DNA from 3 places in the Arthrobacter sp. UYCo732 genome. Region 2 is predicted to be linked to each of the others. Evidence: riboswitches for the same ligand, from Rfam matches in the RefSeq annotation. Region 2 holds a riboswitch; each other region holds the start of a gene.
What was found. A riboswitch is a leader RNA that binds a small molecule or an ion and turns the genes downstream of it on or off. The one in region 2 is predicted to bind cyclic di-AMP.

Region 1 (5,846 bases), on a different contig from region 2:
GGATCCCGGCCGGCATGTTCCCGGGGCCAGGACCCACGACGGCGATGGCCCGGGCACCTCCGGCAGCGGCGACCGAACGGCGCAACAGCGTATCGCCGTCGTATGTCAGGCTTTGCTTGGGCACGCCGCCAAGGCGCGCGGAACGGCCACCGGCGAGAATGACGGCATCAAAACTTAGGGGGTCAGCGTCCACCCTCCCAGCCTAACGGCGGTGGCGCGGTCAGGCCGCCCGTTCAGGCAGCAGGAAGGGGTCCCAGGCCGGCGTCGGCTTCTCCAGCTCCTTGATCTGCCAGATGGTGCCATGCGGCGGCTCCGGCACAACCTTCAGCTTCCACCCCATTTCGGCAGGGGTGTGGTCGCCCTTGGTGTTGTTGCACCGAAGGCATGCGGCCACGAGGTTCTCCCACGAGTCGGCGCCACCCCGTGATTTGGGCTGCACATGGTCGATGGTGTGGGCACCTTTGCCGCAGTATGCACACCGGTGACCATCACGCCGCAGGACTCCGCGGCGGCTGACCGTAGTGCTCTGGTTGTATCGGGGGCGGATGTAGCGGTTCAGGAGAATCACGGACGGGCGGCCCAAGATTTCCTGCGGACCCACTACAGGGTCATCGCCTTCGGCAATAACGCTGGCCTTGCCCGTGAGCACAAGCACCAGCGCCCGGCGGAAGGTGACAACCGCCAGCGGTTCATATCCAGCATTCAGAACGAGAGTGCGCATGCACGTACCTCTTCGTGGCCGCACCCGTCAGGGGCACGAGGGCCGGCTGCCCCCGGCATATCCGGGCTATGGATCGACACCACAAGAGTAAACAGAAAATGCCGGTATCAACTAATTACCCGTTCCGTGGCGCTACGTGTCGGGCCCGCCGGGCGTCCAGTCCGGGGTGGAACGGCAGGAGCAAGCAAAGGGACCCCCGCCATCAGGCGGAGGTCCTTTGAAAGCTCAATCAACTACTAGGACACGCGGATGAAGACCGGTCCCGAACCAACGTTGGCGCTGAATACAACGGTCTGGTTGCCGTTGTAGCCGCCGTGCACAGCCTGGCCGTTGCCGGCGTAGACCGCGATGTGGGCCATGCCGGCTCCGCCGTCTGCGTAGTAGATCAGGTCGCCGGGCTGGGCTTCGGCTGCACTCACGGTGCGGCCCAGGGAGAGGTAGCCAGCGGGCCAGTCGTGGAAGTTGATGCCCACTGCGGCGAGCGAGTTGGTCACCAGCATGGTGCAGTCCTGGCTCACACCCAGCTGTGCGTAGGCTGCGGACAGGATGGCCTGGCCCTTGCCGCTGGCAGCCACCGGAGCGGCGTGCGCGGACGGAGTGGACGCCGCCACCTTGATAGTGGCTGCGGGCTTGGCAACCGGAGCGGCCGGAGCCTCAACAACGGGCTCCGCCACCTTAACGGGAGCCGGTGTGGTGGTCACAGCAGGCTTCTCGTAGGAGATGGCGATGGTGGAAGAGGCCGAAATGATGGCCGGCGCGGAGACCCCAACCTCAAGGTTGGCGGTGGAGACTGCTTCGCGCTGAACGTTGGTCTCTGCCGCGTTCGCCGCGATACCACTGGTCAGGACCAGGCCGGAGGCTGCAGCGATAACCGCGGCCTGGCGGCCCATGCCGCCGGCGTTGTCGCCGACAGCCTTGGCAATGACAGCCAGCGAGTTGGTCTTGGTGACCTCGGCGCGGTGGCGTGCAACAGTTGCACGTGTAGTCATTTAATTTCTCTCTTTCGTGTTCCTAAGGACCGCGTGGGCAGCCCAACGGCGTTGGACGCGCCGGCATCTTGGGGGTACGCCGGCACGCCCCGAACGGGGATGTGATGAAGAGTTCCAGTGAAGAAACGGTTGCAGCCCAGGGCTGCGGGGGTTACAGCGCCGGGGTGAAGAACGAGGACGTGCCGGTGGCTGCAGCCGCGTGCAGCAGGGTGCCCTGCGACGGGTTCAGCGCACTGATCATCATGCCGTTGCCGACGTAGATGCCAACGTGGGCTCCACCGTTCTGCATAACGAGGTCGCCGGGAGTAGGGGTTGCGGTAGGCCGCATGGCCGTCCAGGCATTCGTGCGGGGGATGCTAATGCCGGCCTGGGCGTAGACCCACTGGGTGAAGCCGGAGCAGTCCCAGCCATTGGGAGTGGTGCCACCCCAGAGGTAGGGGTGACCGATGCCGGTGTACGCAATTGCTGCCAGACCCGAAGCCGCGGCGGAGGAAACGGTGTCCGCGAGCTTGCTCTTGACAGCACCCGCAGCTTCCGTTGCCGTTGCTGCTGTTTCCGTAGCCGTGGACTGCGCCCGGACCCGCTCAATCCTCGGAGCTGCAGTGGTTTTGACCACGGGGCGCTCGAAGGAAACAGTGGCCGTGGGTGCGGCAGTTACGGCTAGTGCAGTCTGCGCGGAACCGGACTCGGTGGACGCGGACACACCAGCGGTGGTGTCCGCGGCGTTGGCCGGAAGCCCCAAGGTCAGGATGAGACCCGACGCAGCTGCGATGACAGCAGCCTGGCGACCTACGGTCCCGGCATTTGCACTAACGGCCTTGGACACGGAGCCCAAGGGGTTGGTGCGAACCGTTTGCGCGCGGTGACGCGCAGAATTATGACGTGAAGACACGAAGGTAGCCTCTCCCAATGCCTGCGAGGTGAGCTGTCGGATTCGGATGGGAGTTCACCCGGCCGCGCTGCTTCCTGGGAAGCTTTGCGACTTAACCCCAAGGCCTTCAAAATCGAAGACCAAAATTGGTTCCCCCGCCCCTGCCAGACGATGTAATGCGAACGGACCTTGAGCGGTGGCAGAGCTAGGCAATCCACTCAAGAACGTCAACTTCGGAAAAGTTGACGCGCTTTAGACGGTACAGGAGTTCAAGGACAATGTCACATTCAGGTCACGGCTTGTCACTGTGATCTGAGAGTTGACCATCATTTAATGCTCAGAGCCAGCCTGTGGGGTCAACAACTTCGCCGTTGACCTGTACCTCGAAGTGGAGGTGGCAGCCGGTGGAGGCGCCCGTGGTGCCACTGAGGGCAACAACCTCGCCGCGGGTCACTTTCTGTCCTACCTTGACGGTAGCGGAGGACAGGTGGTTGTACGTGGTTTCCAGGCCATTGCCATGGTCCACCACAACCCGGTTACCGCCGCCGTACTGGTGCCAGCCGACGAACGTCACGGTGCCGCTGGCAGCAGCCAACACGGAAGTGCCGCACTGGGCCACATAGTCCTGGCCGCGGTGGAAGTCACCGGAACCGCCGGTAATGGGGCTGATCCGGAATCCGAACGGAGAGGCGGTGATCAGCTGGGCAAGCGGTGCGCCCAGGCTGCCGGCGGAGGACGCGGGGGTAATGGATCCAGCCGATTGTGCGCTCAACAGCTGCTTCAGCTTGCCGTCGGGATCGCCCTGCGTAACAACGGCGGAGCGACTGAAATCGATCTTGGCGGCTGCTTCCGCGGAAACCTCGGGCTGCGGGAGCCCGGACACCGCAGCGACGGACTGGCCAGGCTGCTGATCTGCCATCGACGGGCCCGCTACCGGAACCGTCACGGTAAGGACCAGGCCAGTGGCCGCAAGCGCAATGCCGGCCTTCTGGCCGATGCCGCTGGCGGCGGCGAAATCGGTGATCTGCCGGAATGCCCCCCGGCGGTTACGGCGCGCTTCGCGCTGCGGATCGCGGGGCCTCTCCGCAGAGAAACCCTCGGCCGCCCGCGGCGCCGGAGCGGGGCCTGCCGCACGCCGGCGGCCCCTGGAGTATTGCGTGGTCAAGAATGTTCCTCTCTGGATAGCCTGCGAAGTTAGCTGTCGGATTCGGGTCAGAGAGTGCAAAGACCCGGTCCGCCGTAACAAGCACTTGGCGCAGAGATATCCGGTGAGGATCCTTCGCTGGAAGAGGCTTGCTGCTGACGGACTTCACCCCAAGGCGTCTTGCGACTGCCGGTTGTGGTTCCCCCGCCTCTGCCAGTTGGTGACTCGTGCACCTGATCCGCTGGCAGAGCTCGGCTCCGGATCAGGTAACGTTTTTGTATCGACGCTTGGGTTAACTATATGCGATCAAGATACCCAGTAACAATTCCGTTATCTTTTGCGGAATGGCCACTGATGCGCTACTGGACATCCCGAATCAAGCCTTTACCCGCTCTTTTCGCAGGCCAGCAACGGCGCCTCTCCCGGCGGTCAGCCTCGCCGCAACTTCACCCCGGCGGCAACCCGGCGCTGACTCAGGCTCCTCAGCGGATCGCAACGAAAACGTGGGCTGCCACTTCGGGAGGCAACTCGAGAGCACCCTCAATCCCGGGAACCCGGACGGAGATGTACTCCCCTACACGCTCCAGTAAGACCGAGGCGCCAGGCCGGATCCCACCTTCATCCAGCTGTACCAGCAACTCCGGCTCCACCTGGATAGGTTCAGCCAGCCGGCTGACCGTCACGTTCGACGTCGGGCCGTATGCGAGCATGGCCGCAACGAGATTAATAACACCGTCTTCAGGGACCGAGGGCTTTCCACCCAACGCGGCCAGCCCGGGGATGGGATTGCCGTAGGGCGATTCGGTGGGGTGGTCCAGCAGTTCGTAGATGCGCCGCTCAACCCGCTCGCTCATCACGTGCTCCCAGCGGCAGGCTTCCTCATGGACGTAGGCCCAGTCCAGGCCAATAACGTCAGCCAGGAGGCGTTCAGCGAGCCGGTGTTTGCGCATGACCTCCGTGGCGCGCTTGCGCCCGGTCCCGGTGAGTTCCAGGTGACGGTCCCCGGAGACCACTACCAGGCCGTCGCGCTCCATCCGGCCGATGGTTTGGGACACCGTGGGTCCGGAGTGCCGCAGCCGCTCGGCGATGCGGGCGCGAAGTGCAACGATGTTCTCTTCTTCAAGCTCCAAAATGGTTCGAAGATACATCTCCGTGGTATCGATCAGATCCGTCATCCAGCTCAGCTCCTCGAGCGCAGTACCTAGCGTTGTCCCACCGTATCGTGTCCCAGTCGAGGCGAGGTCCGGTGAAAAGCTTAGCCTATTTTGAGTTTGTCCGGATAATCGCCGGGCGGCCCCCGATCGTCTCGTTGACTGAACTATGACGCTGCCGGTTCCCGCCCGATCTACTGTTTCAGGCAGAATAAAAGCGGCCCTCGTTACAGTCGCTGCTGACTGCCGGCCACCCCACTGTCCCGGACGCCAACCCCGTCCCCGCCGAATTTGGAGCCCTTGTGAGCGAAACCAGCATCACTATTCCTGCCGATCTGCTGCCCAAGGACGGACGCTTCGGCGCGGGACCCTCCAAGGTCAGGCCGGAGCAGCTTGAGGCGCTCTCTGCAGCCTCACGGACCATCCTTGGCACCTCGCACCGCCAGGCGCCCGTCAAAGACCTCGTGGGTTCCGTCCGCGAGGGCCTCAGCCAGTTCTTCCGCGCTCCCGAGGGCTATGAGGTTGTCCTGGGCGTCGGCGGCTCCACTGCTTTCTGGGATGTGGCAGCCTTTGGCCTGGTGGAGAAGAAGGCCCAGCACCTGTCGTTCGGCGAGTTCGGTTCCAAGTTCGCCTCGGCCACCAACAAGGCCCCGTTCCTGGACGGGTCCTCCATTATCAAGTCCGAGCCCGGCACCCGCCCGGTGTCACAGGCCGAGGGTGGCGTTGACGTTTACGCTTGGCCACAGAACGAAACGTCCACCGGCGTGGCAGCTCCCGTCAAGCGCGTTGCAGGCGCCGACGCCGGCGCCCTGATGCTGGTGGACGCCACCTCCGCGGCTGGCGGCCTGGATGTGGATGTTGCCGAATCGGACGTCTACTACTTCGCCCCGCAGAAGAACTTCGCGTCCGACGGCGGCCTGTGGCTTGGGCTGTTCTCCCCCGCCGCGCTGGAACGCGCCGCGCGGATCAA
Region 2 (5,846 bases):
GCACAAAGCAAGCGGCGAACTCCTCGCGCCCGCACGGAATTTTGGCATCGACGCACTGTGCCTGCAGGAAGTCGACTCGGCCGACCTGCCCGAAACGCTCGGGCCGCTGCTGCTCGCGGACACCACCAAGGGCAACCGGCTGGGACTGGCCATCTACTACCGCAGCAGCCGCTAATCGGACCACCTGCCCATCCTCGGCAGCGCGGAGTTCGGCAAGGATTACTGGCTGCGCCTACTGACCAGGTCCGGCGTAAAGCTCCGGCAGGCGTGGCCACAGATCCGGCCAGGCTTTTGCGAAGCCGGGGTGCAGTTCCTTCCGGTCCACCTCGTCCAGCGCAACCCACTGAAGTTCGAGGCTTTCCGGATCGCTGATGACGGGATCGAACGGCGCCGTCACCAGGACCACAACGGTGGTGTACGTCCAGTACCCGACGTCCAGCACCGAGGTGAAAAGCACGCTCACACCGGCGGCGGGCACCGCCGCTTCCTCGTGCGCCTCGCGCAAGGCACCCGTGACCGTGTCCTCACCGTGGTGGAGGGCTCCGCCGGGGAGTCCCCAGGTGCCGCCGTTGTGGCTCCAGAGTGCTCGGTGCTGGAGGAGAACACCCTTGGCGGGGTCGTACGCCAGCACGCCGGCCGCACCGAACCTGCCCCAAAACTTGCCGCGGTCACCTTCCACCCATGCGTCACCTGGATCCCGCGGACCAGCCATGGCAGGGGGAACGTGGGAACCGGCCTCAGCGGACGTGGCAGTCAGGGAATGATCCATGCCCCAAGTCTGACAGGTGCGCGCCGATCCTCATGTCCTGCCCGACGTTCCGTTTCAGCCGCCGGGGCCTGCCGTCCCGCGATCGACGGCGAAATCGCCGCCGGGGTACATGACCGTTTCGTGTCCGTCGTCGAAGCGGACCAGGTACGGCGGGTGCCCTTCATGACCCCGGACTTCCAAAATCACCCCGTGCCGGTCTGAAGTTCCGACCGTCCTCCCCCGGACGATGATCCTGTCGCCTTGCGTTGCCTCCATGGCAATCACCTCCAGCCCCAGAGTACGACTGAACGCCACAAGGAAACAGTGGTCAGTGCCTGCCCTCGGCGAGCAGAGCGTCGGTGGCGGTATCCGGTTCGCCGCCAAAGAACCGTGCCGGTACCGTCTTGAAGACTGTCTCGCCGGGCGCAGCGCGCAGGAACAGCGTCATGGAGGTGGTGCGACAGGAAAGCCTGCGCTTCTGCCAGGGAGGTAATGGCGTACCTGACGGACGTGGGGCTGCTGCCGAGGCCGGCCAGCTGCGGAAAGATGAACCACATCCAATGGCTCGGCTTGTTGCCGAGCTGCAGCTCGGACAGTGCCTGTCCGTAGGTCCCGCCGCCGTCTTGGGCTGCAACAAAGCGTTCCAGGTTGTAGGTGTCCGTCATGTGTGTCTCCTCGGGTCTGTTATTTCTGCGGTCATGGCCGCAGCGTGGCGGATCCACTCGTCGGGGTCCTGGTGCCAGCGTGCGATCACCACGCCGGCGCGTTGGCGCTCGGTACCGTCCAGCCCGGCCAGGAGGCCGACCACCACGTCGGCAACCAGGGGGTCCACCAGCTCGGCAGTGCGCGCGGACCGGATAAAGCCCTCGAGCCGGGTCAGGTCGGAGTGGCGCAGGAGCGCCACCCGGGACTGCAGCAGCACCACTGCGGCGAGCCGGCGCTCATAGACCGGGCGCCGGCCAGGGCCCGGCCGGCCCCACAGCTGCGAGGCCAAAGCGGTCACGTCGTCGTGGCCAAGGTCCTTGAACTTCCTGCCGGCGTCCCGGATGGTGCCGCGCACAGCTCCCACGGATGCCCCGTACGAACTCAACGCCCTGCCAACGCGTGACTCCACTTCCTCGGCCCGGTACCACGTGCCTTCATTCTGCACGGTGGTATCGATGAACCCGGCGGCGTCCTGGACTGCTTGATTCACTGGCGTCACCTAAAGCCCCTGGCGCCCGGCCGCGGCGTGTTCAATGCAGTACGGAGTCCTCGGCCGGGCTTCCAGCCGGCCTTCGGCGATCTGCTGGCCACAGACAGCGCACGCCCCATATGTGCCGTCGGAGATTCTCTGCAGGGCAGCTTCCACCTGGGCCAGTCCGGCGCTGCTCTGATCCAGTAGCGCCGAGGCCTGGGACAGCTCGAAGGCAATGGTGGCGCCCTCAGGATCGTGTTCGTCGTCCGCGTTGGAGTCCTGGCGCGCGGCATTGGCTGAGGAGATATCCGCCCGGAGCGCCGGCAGCAATGCCAGTTTTCGGTCCCGTTCGTCCTCGAGCATGATCCGGAACCGGTCGAAATCAGCCATGGGAAAAGCCTAGCGCCCGTCCGGTCCGCGGTATTTGCCAAACCGGCGGGAGGCTCTGCCTGGCACCGGCCCCCGGTCAGGTTGAACACCTGTTGTTGTTACGTAACCGTTGTGGTCCGGTACCCACCGTGGTTCAGTACCAGTTCTTGATCACGGAATGGTTCCAGGCGGCGCACAGTGACCCGTAACGGTCTGCAATGTAAGCCATTCCCCATTTAACCTGGGTTCGGTAACTGGCGAGCCAGTCGCTGCCAGCGCTCGCGTACTTGCTGGCCGGCAGCGCCTGCGCGATGCCGTAAGCCCTGAGTACGGGTTGGTGGCCGTGGTCAGCCAGTTGGATTCCTTCGTCCAGAGCTGCGCCAGGCACTGGAATTGGTCCTGGGCCCAGCCGTTCGCGGCCAGCCGGGCCTGACCTTGCCGGAATTCACCTTCCACTGCCCCTGTTGTTCCCCTGAGCGAGGCGGGCTGGGCGGTGAGTTCGGTACTGTGCTCCTGTTGCTCTGCGACCTGCTGCGACATTGCCTGCTGCGCCGTCTGGGCCGTGGAGAGCTTGGTGCTAGCTTCGCCGGCGAGGCGTTCGCGCTCGGCTTTGGCGGCAGGCTCCTGCTGGGCGAGCGCTTCGGCGGCCTTGTCTGCCTCGGCCGATTTGTGGACCAGGGACGCCGTCTTGGCGCTGACGATCTGCACCACGTTTAGCCCGTGGATGTTGTTGGTCTGTAGTGCGTCGAGGGCCACAAAGAAACCGATGTTGGTGCCGCCGGTCTTGTACGACTGGGCTGCGAGGGCCCGACGTCCTTCTCGTGGCGGCCTGATTTCTCCTGTGCCCGGGCCAACGGGGCGGCCAGTGCATCAACCCGGGAACTGGCCGCCTGCAGGGAGGCCTCGGCCACAGCGTATTGTGCAGCGGAGGTTAGGGGGACGGCCACAGCCACTCCCTCCGGCGAGGCCGGGAAGCCGCATATTCTGAACAAACGGGGACATAGTTCGTGAGCTTACCGGGCAACGCACCCTTGCCCGTACTCCCGGCCAAGCATTGATATCCAGCAGAGATCCCCGTTGCCCCTCCCGTCGGTACGTCCTGCTCGTTCCAATGTCAGTCGCAGGCCGTGAACCAACTAATTTTGGGCAATCCGGGGCCCGTTTAGTGAGCCAACCGGGCATATACGGTTTATGTGCGCTGACCTGCGATGTTGTCGACGTTCCGGCATGGATCCGCCTGCAGATAAAGGTGTCTTTTGGCCGTACATTCCGTTACCGGAATGTGACATTGGGGAAAATCTGACGTTATGGTCGTTGAGTGCCCCGGTTCAAAGCCAGGACATTCCCGTCAGTATGCCGAGCCCTGCCACTGACCCGGGACCCCAGCGCAATTCAACTGGCAGGGACGGGGGAACCACGTTTCCACGGCTTCATCTGAAGCCTTGGGGTTAAGTCGATACGTCCCGTCCTGCACGGCGGCGTCCGGCCGGGTGTCTCCGACCCGAACCCGACAGCTCACCCCGCAGGCATGGGAGAGGCAATCAACCATGTCCAAGAAGTACACTGCCGCACGCCATCGTGCAGCCACCACCACCGCGTCCCGTGCCCTGGCGATCGGACGGCCGGCCCTTGTGGTCGCTGCTGCTTCCGGCCTGTTTTTCGGCTTCAGCGCTCCGGCCCAGGCCAGCGTCCACGAACCTGACAGCTCCGGCACGGCCAACGTTCAGAGTCAAACGAGTGCACCGGCAGCAGCCGTGGCTCCAGCCCCTGCACCGGCCCCGGCCAACGCCCACACAGTCGTCTCCGGCGACACCCTGGGCCAGATTTCCGCTACCTACGGCGTGGACCTCAACAACGTTCTGGCCGCGAACGGTCTGTCCCTGACTTCGGTCATCTACCCGGGTGACCAGATCCAGATCCCCGCCGCCGGGCAGGCAGCTCCGGCAGTGGCGCAGGCAGTAGCACTGGCTCCGGCAGCCAAAACCGCCGCCGCCCCGGCCGCTCCCGCCAACACCGGCATCAAGCCGGCGGCAACCTCGGCTCCGGTCCAGGCCCCATCCGGCTCGGCCGGCTCGGCAATCCTGGCGTCCGCGTACTCTCAGCTGGGAGTCCATCAGGACTGCACCGCCATGGTGGAAAAGGCGCTGCGCTCCGTCGGCAAGAGTGTGGGAGACCTGGCACCCGGCCAGTTCTTCCAGTACGGAAGCGTTGTTGGGACGCCAGCCCCTGGTGATCTGGTGATCACCGCCGGACACGTCGGCGTCTTTGCCGGCAACGGCCAGGTTGTCAGTGGCGGCGTGGACGGCTTCAAGACCGAGGTCCACTCCATCAGCTGGCTCCATGGCGCTTCCTTCGTCCGCGTAGCGTGACCCCAGGCCGTTGGACGGCGGCGGTCGGCACACAGCCGCCAGCCGCCGTCGGCCGCTGTTGCGTCCTCAGACGTGCTGCCCGAACCAGGACAGCGTGTCATTCCCCTCAGCCGTCGCCTGGGTCTCGTTATAGCGTTCCCCAGTGTCATTGTGGGAGGCATGGTCCACGCCGGGGTAGACGGTGATGCGTCACCGTGGTGGCGTCCAGGGCATCGCGGAGGGCCGGCACTACCTCTGCGGCCAGCTGCCGTTCCTGCACTCTGTACGGAGTGCCCTCACCGCCAAAAGCGTGCCCGCCAAGTACATAAAGTATGAAGTCTTCGGGCCGGATCCCTGGCTGGCCGACTTCCAGTAGGCCGACGAAAAGAAAAGGAGCCCGGCAGGTGCCGGGTTCCGTTCTTTTGTGTGCGTTGCCTGTGTCCGCCCTAGAACTGCTCGGCGGGAATGATAAACCCAAGGTCCAGCAGGCCGCGGCCGGACTGTTCCAGGATCGGGTCCATGGTCAGGGAGGCGTGGTTGAGCAGCACGTTGACATCACGTTGGATCCGCTGGAGCGGGTGCGCCAGGCGGTGAACGCTGCCGCCTGAGCCGGTCAGGATGAGGCGGACTGCTCCGCCGATGCCTGGCCGCTGAGGCCGAGGGAGAGCCGGTACTGCGCGCGCTCCTCATCAGTGAAGGCGACGGGCTGGCCCCCGAAGGAGGCGGCCGCCACGCGGACCGCTTCTTCCCAGTGCAGCCGTGCGGTGGCAACCTGGCCGTAGGCCTGGGTGAACCTGGCCTGGGCGAGCGGCGAATCAGCCTGGCGACGCTCCACAGTCTGTTTGACCTTGCGGACCAACATCAGGTTCCGGAACTCTTCCAGGGCATGCTCGGCGGCCCCCAGAGCAGCTGCCGGGGCAACCATGTTCAGGAAAGTGGCCATCGGGATGTGGATGCTCGGATCCGGGGCACGATGGATCCGCATCAACCCGTCCCGGGCACGGGACCTTGCCGCCAATCCGCTCTTTGAACTGGCCAACCACGGAACCCGCCATACATCTCTGAGCGTGACCGGCAAGACCGCGAACGGGATCCCCGGAACGCGCAGCAGCGCGGAGGTATAGGAGGAAATCACGTCCAACGACGCCCTGCTCACGGCAATCGCCGGGCAACGCCCGCGGTTCTTCCGTTCAGGCACGGGGTT
Region 3 (5,846 bases), on a different contig from region 2:
CCTTTGCGCCGGAGGTACCTGCGCTCTTCCTGACCGCGAAGGACGCTGTCCACGACCGGATCGCGGGCCTGGCCGCCGGAGGGGACGACTACGTCACCAAGCCCTTCAGCATGGAAGAGGTCCTGCTGCGGCTGCACCGCCTGGTCCAGAGGTCCGGAGTTGCCGCCATGGACACCGCCGAACTGGTGGTGGGTGATCTTGTACTCAACATCGATACGCGGGAAGTCACCAGGGCCGGGGACGAACTCCAGCTCACGGCAACACAGTTCGAGCTTCTCCGCTACCTCATGGAAAACCCCAAACGCGTGATCAGCAAGGCCCAGATCCTGGACCGGGTCTGGAATTATGACTTCGGCGGGCAGGCCAACATTGTGGAGCTTTACATTTCCTACCTGCGCAAAAAGGTGGACGCCGCGCAGCCGCCCATGATCCACACCGTGCGCGGCGCTGGATACGTCATCAAGCCGGCGGAGTAGCAGCTCCATGTCCACTCCGCCACCAACAACCACGGCACCGGCCCGCAGCTGGCTGAAACCGTCCACCTGGCATCTGCGCACCCGCCTGATCCTGCTGGCCATGGCACTGCTGGTGGCCATCTGCGGCGCGGTCGGGCTGTTCAGCTATGCGTCTATGGGCTCTTTTCTGACCAGGCAGCTGGATGACCAGCTGAGCCAGGCTGCGAAACGTTCGAATGATCCTGGCCGCCAGCCCTTGGGTGGCTTCAACGGCAGGCCCGATCCCCTGGACTCCCGTGGGCAGAGTGTGGGGACGCTCAATGCACGCATCCTGAACGGCCAGATCATCAGTGGCGGATACCTGGACTCGGACACCACGCGCCTGGCCCTCGACGCCAAAGACAAGGAAACCCTGCTCGAGCTGACGCACAACGGCAACCCCGTGGACCGCTCCCTGTCCAACGGGGATTACCGGATTCTGGCTGTCCAAACCAGATACGGCGATCTCCTGGTCACCGGACTTCCGCTGGCGGCCAAGGAGGGCACCCTGGCTTCGCTGGTGTGGACTTTCGTGTTCGTTTCCCTGGGCGGACTGTTGCTGATCGGGCTGGCCGGCACGGTTCTGATCCGGCGCACCATGAAGCCCCTCGAGCAGCTCTCTGAAGTAGCCACCCAGGTGGCCAGACTCCCGCTGGACGCTGGCGAGGTGGCACTCGCCGTGCGGATCCCGCCGTCGAACGCCAATCCCGGAACTGAAGTGGGCAGTGTGGGCCACGCCCTGAATCTAATGTTGGACAACGTCGCCAATGCCCTCCAAGCGCGGCAGCGGAGCGAGACCAAGGTGCGGCAGTTCGTAGCCGATGCCTCCCATGAACTGCGCACACCGCTGACCGCCATCCGGGGCTACACAGAGCTGATGCGCATGACCGAGAACTTCACACCGGATGGCAGGAAATCGCTCGCACGGGTGCAGAGCCAGTCCGAACGCATGACCACGCTGGTGGAGGATCTGCTGCTGCTGGCCCGGCTCGACGAGGGGCAGCCCCTGAAACTCAGCGAGGTTGATCTCACCCAGCTCGTCATCGAAACGGTCAGCGATGAAAAGGTGATCGCGCCGGATCACCACTGGCACTTAGAACTTCCGTACGAGCCGCTCTCCGTCAACGGCGACGCGTCCCAGCTGCGCCAGGTACTGGTGAACCTCCTTTCCAACGCACGCAAACACACCACACCAGGGACCACCGTGGTCAGCAGCGTGCGGAAGTCCGCCGATGGCAATGCCGAAATTTCGGTGACGGACGACGGCGGGGGCATCCCGCCGGACTTCGTGGACCACGTTTTCTCGCGGTTTGCCCGCGCAGACGCCGCCCGCAAGGGCACAGCGCCGGAGTCCGGGCCGGGGGCTTCCGAGGGCACCAGTGGACTGGGCTTGTCCATCGTTCAGTCGATTATTGAGGCGCATGGCGGCACCGTGGAGGTGAAGTCGCGCCCCGGACGCACGGAGTTCGTGCTGCGCCTACCCGCCGGGGCCGCTGCGCTGCAAGGCAACGCGCCGTCGCCGTGATTCCTGTTACCAAAATGTGACTTCAGTGCTGAGCTCCTGTACCGTCGATAGAGTGCGGATCCCATTCGGGCCGCATATCCGGATGACGCCAAGCTCTGCCGCTTACCGGATTCCGCTTGACCAGGCAGAGGCGGGGGACCCAGAGTCCCGGGCGTAATGCCCTTGGGGTAAAGCCAGCACTGAATTTCCGTGTGGCCGGATGCCCTCATCCGAACCCGACAGCTAACTCCGCAGGTGTGAGAGGCGATCCATCATGTCTAAATCCAAGGTACAAACACGCCCAGTCGGCGGCGGCACCACGCTTCGCAACAAGTTTCCGTCCCTGGGGAAGCGCGTAGCCGTGCTCACCGCGGCGAGCGCCATGCTCATCGGGTTGGGCGCAGCGGGCCACGCGTCCGAGTCCAACACGATGACAGCAGCCAGCGACACGCAGCAGTTGTCCACTGCGGAAGCCGACTCGAAGCTGAGCATGGAAAAGGCCGAGATGCTGGCGAATCCCGTACCGGCACCTGCAGCGCCCGAGATCAGCGTTGCCCCGCAGGCAGCCGAACCAGCACCTGCGCCGGCTCCCGCACCGGCTCCTGCACCGGAACCCGAGCCAGCCCCCGCTCCCGCTCCGGCACCCGAGCCCGCGCCGGTTGTGGCCGTTAACGATCCCGCCGGAGCCCAGGCTTATGCTGCGGGCCAACTGGCCAGCCGCGGCTGGTCCGCTGACCAGATGCCATGCCTGCAGACGCTGTGGACCAAGGAATCTGACTGGACCACCACCGCCACCAACGCAAGCAGCGGCGCGTACGGCATCGTCCAATCACTGCCCGCCGAGAAGATGGCGAGCGCCGGCGCTGACTACCTCACCAACTACCGCACGCAGATCAACTGGGGCCTGAACTACATCCAGGAGCGCTACCAGTCACCGTGCGGTGCGCTGAACTTCCACCTGTCGCACAACTGGTACTAAGCACGATTCTCCGGAATCCCAACAGCCACAGCAGGCCCTGAATCCCCCGGTTCAGGGCCTGCTGTCCTGCATCCCCGGCTTACTCAGCAGGTTGTCCTCGGGATCCGCGCTTCCCTGGCTTCGGGCGCCGCGGCATACTGGGGCCATGAAATTCACCACCACGGTTCTGGGCAGCGGCAACAAGGCGGGCATTGAAGTTCCCGAGGAGGTCGTCGCGGCGCTCGGTGCAGGCAAGCGTCCGCCGGTGGTGGTGACCATCAACGGCAGGAGTTACCGGAGCAGCATTGCCGTCATGGGCGGGCAGAACCTGGTTGGCGTGAGCGCCGCCAACCGTGAATTCACCGGAGTGGCGTCCGGCGACACCGTCGAGGTGGACGTGGAACTGGACACGCAGCCGCGCATCATTGAGGTCCCTGACGACCTGGCCGCAGCCCTGGCCGCCGAACCGGATGCCCAGGCGTTCTATGCCACGCTGAATTACAGCACCCAGCGGCGGTACGTGGAGCCCATCGCCGATGCCAGGACAGCGGAAACCCGCGCCCGCCGGATCGCGAAGGTTGTAGCCGATCTCAAAGCCGGGAAGAAATGATTTGTTGGCCCTCGCCGTCCGCCTCCAGGGAAGCGTCTACCCAGCCGTAGTCCGGGATATATAGGACTCCGTCAAGCAGTTGACCGGCGTTGGGGCCTATGGCTACCGTCCGAATGCCCGCAGCGCACTCGTTTCCATGTCGAAGAGGGCTGCCCGGCAGGAAAGCGCACGGGCGGCAAAGGGCTGGGTTGTTCATCTCTCCATTTTGCCCTAGGCCTCACGGCCAGGGATGTTACTGCACAGCCCACTTGTTGCCGTCGGGATCCCCGAAAGACACGAAATGGCCCCAGTCCTGAACGTCCACTTCACTCACGGCGACACCCTTGTTTTGGAGGCGGTCATGGGCGGCACGGATGTCGCTGACCACGAGCTGCGGGCTGGGTGCCGTACCTGGCGGCGCGTCTGTGAGTCCCTCGCCGATGCAGATTGCGCACGCGGAGCCGGGGTGTCAGCTGGACAAAGCGGATGGACTCGCTGGGCCGCTCATCGAAGTCCGCATTGAAGCCAACCCTGTCCGTCACCGGCGGGTACTCGCAGTCGGAACCATCGAGCCCGGCACGCGCAGCCGGGGCTGCCGCCCGCACCTACCCTCCTAAACCGCACCGCACCGTGCCGTGCCTTCTGAGGGTCCGCTGCTTTAGCCAGCGATGCCGTACAGCCGGTCCCCTGCGTCGCCGAGTCCCGGCACAATGTAGGACTTCTCGTTGAGCTTCTCGTCGATGGAGGCCAGGACGATGGTCACGTTCGCGTCAGCAAGCTCTTCTTCCAGTTTCGCCAACCCTTCCGGCGCAGCCAGAAGGCAGATGCAGGTCACGTCCGAGGCGCCTCGTTTGAAGAGGAACTTGATGGCTTCGCGCAAGGTGCCGCCGGTGGCCAGCATCGGGTCCAGCACAAAGATCTGCCGGTCCGTGAGGTTCTCCGGGAGACGTTCGGCGTAAGTGATGATGTCCAGGGTTTCCTCGTCGCGGGCCATGCCCAGGAATCCCACTTCAGCTGTGGGGACGAGCTTGGTCATGCCCTCCAGCATGCCCAGGCCCGCGCGGAGGATGGGCACCACCAGGGGTGTGGGCTTGGTGAAGGCGGTTCCCACTGTGGTGCTCACCGGGGTCTCGATGGTCACAGGCTGCGTGCGGACGTCGCGGGTGGCCTCATACGCGAGCAGTGTCACTAACTCTTCCGTCAGCATCCGGAAGACCGGTGACGGTGTGTTCTTGTCCCGCAGGACGGTGAGCTTATGGGCGACCAGCGGGTGGTCCACAACGAGAGTGCGCATGCGTCAAAACTACCATCCGGGCGGGGAGCCCCTGCCAGGAGTCAGCTCGGCTGCTCGTCCCGGATGGCGGGGTGCTCGAACGTTGGCGGCGGCCCTCCGTGCTCCCGTTTCCGCAGCACATGGAACAGCCGATGTGCCAGGATCACTATGCCCACCCAGGCGAACCCCAGGAACCAGCCGGCCATCACGTCCGTCAGCCAGTGGTGACCCAGGAAGACTCGGCTCAGGCCCATGGCGATGATGAACACCAAACCTGCGGCGATCGCCGTGAGGCGGGCCCAAGTTATCTCGAATTGCAGGCACATGATGTACACAATTACGCCGATCACCACAGTGGTGTTCAACGTGTGACCGCTGGGAAAAGAGGGCGACGTCTCGTAAGGCGGGACCGCGTCGGCATGGTCGGGACGGGTGCGGCCAACCAAACGCTTGCCCACTGTGGTGGCCAGGGTGGACACGGCCGCCGCGCCGCCCACCAGGATGATGGGCCGCCAGGTCCTGCTCAGCACGGTGAGCCAGGCGGTCAGGATGCTTGCCAGGATGGGCATGCCGATTCCGCCGCCAATATTAGTAAAGGCTGTGACGCCCGCGTCCAGTGCGGGGGCCCGCAGGCTCTCGGAAAGCTCCAAAGCGGGCTGGTCCAGGGACGTCAGCCCTGCGTCGTCCACCACGCTGTCATAGACCTCGGCACCCAGCAGCGCCATGATCACCACCAGCACGCCGCCCACCAGCATGGTGACCCACAACGCGGCATACGGTCTGAACCACTGGCCGGCACGGGCCCTGAATGTATCGACGTCCACGAGTTCCTCCTGGCATCGGCGGGTGGCAAGGATGGATATCCCTCGAAACTATCATTGAGCCATGGTCCCCGGCGATAAGAAACACAGTGAGTGGATGGGTCTTGCCCTCGACGAAGCCCGGCGTGCACTGGCCACCGAGGACGTGCCCATCGGTGCCGTTGTCATAGGGCCCGACGGCGGCTTGCTGGGTTCCGGACGGAACCA

Region 1: another riboswitch for cyclic di-AMP. It lies ahead of ABIB45_RS12660 (M23 family metallopeptidase); the one in region 2 lies ahead of ABIB45_RS02385 (C40 family peptidase).
Region 3: another riboswitch for cyclic di-AMP. It lies ahead of ABIB45_RS14500 (aggregation-promoting factor C-terminal-like domain-containing protein); the one in region 2 lies ahead of ABIB45_RS02385 (C40 family peptidase).

The regions. Positions count from the first base shown of each region.
Region 1 is NZ_JBEPPJ010000008.1:104,015-109,860, forward strand. Features, by position in the region: gene mobA (molybdenum cofactor guanylyltransferase) at 1-193, opposite strand, end outside; gene ABIB45_RS12645 (HNH endonuclease) at 221-721, opposite strand; gene ABIB45_RS12650 (NlpC/P60 family protein) at 958-1,710, opposite strand; gene ABIB45_RS12655 (C40 family peptidase) at 1,862-2,536, opposite strand; cyclic di-AMP (ydaO/yuaA leader) riboswitch at 2,607-2,779, opposite strand; gene ABIB45_RS12660 (M23 family metallopeptidase) at 2,919-3,746, opposite strand; cyclic di-AMP (ydaO/yuaA leader) riboswitch at 3,750-3,967, opposite strand; gene ABIB45_RS12665 (iron-dependent transcriptional repressor DtxR) at 4,208-4,900, opposite strand; gene serC (phosphoserine transaminase) at 5,179-5,846, shown strand, end outside.
Region 2 is NZ_JBEPPJ010000001.1:496,064-501,909, reverse strand. Features, by position in the region: partial or broken gene ABIB45_RS02420 (hypothetical protein) at 1-172, shown strand, start outside; gene ABIB45_RS02415 (NUDIX domain-containing protein) at 233-769, opposite strand; gene ABIB45_RS02410 (DUF1918 domain-containing protein) at 824-1,024, opposite strand; gene ABIB45_RS02405 (DUF1810 family protein) at 1,030-1,413, opposite strand; gene ABIB45_RS02400 (DNA alkylation repair protein) at 1,410-1,952, opposite strand; gene ABIB45_RS02395 (TraR/DksA family transcriptional regulator) at 1,953-2,315, opposite strand; gene ABIB45_RS22545 (aggregation-promoting factor C-terminal-like domain-containing protein) at 2,449-2,682, opposite strand; gene ABIB45_RS22540 (hypothetical protein) at 2,688-3,011, shown strand; cyclic di-AMP (ydaO/yuaA leader) riboswitch at 3,669-3,838, shown strand; gene ABIB45_RS02385 (C40 family peptidase) at 3,842-4,663, shown strand; gene ABIB45_RS02380 (hypothetical protein) at 4,730-4,831, opposite strand; gene ABIB45_RS02375 (hypothetical protein) at 4,848-5,018, shown strand; gene ABIB45_RS02370 (hypothetical protein) at 5,256-5,585, opposite strand; gene ABIB45_RS02365 (polysaccharide deacetylase family protein) at 5,578-5,766, shown strand.
Region 3 is NZ_JBEPPJ010000011.1:54,710-60,555, reverse strand. Features, by position in the region: gene ABIB45_RS14510 (response regulator transcription factor) at 1-476, shown strand, start outside; gene ABIB45_RS14505 (sensor histidine kinase) at 484-2,019, shown strand; cyclic di-AMP (ydaO/yuaA leader) riboswitch at 2,113-2,267, shown strand; gene ABIB45_RS14500 (aggregation-promoting factor C-terminal-like domain-containing protein) at 2,273-2,977, shown strand; gene ABIB45_RS14495 (YdeI/OmpD-associated family protein) at 3,123-3,566, shown strand; partial or broken gene ABIB45_RS14490 (VOC family protein) at 3,777-4,087, opposite strand; gene upp (uracil phosphoribosyltransferase) at 4,204-4,839, opposite strand; gene ABIB45_RS14480 (phosphatase PAP2 family protein) at 4,881-5,573, opposite strand; gene ABIB45_RS14475 (nucleoside deaminase) at 5,704-5,846, shown strand, end outside.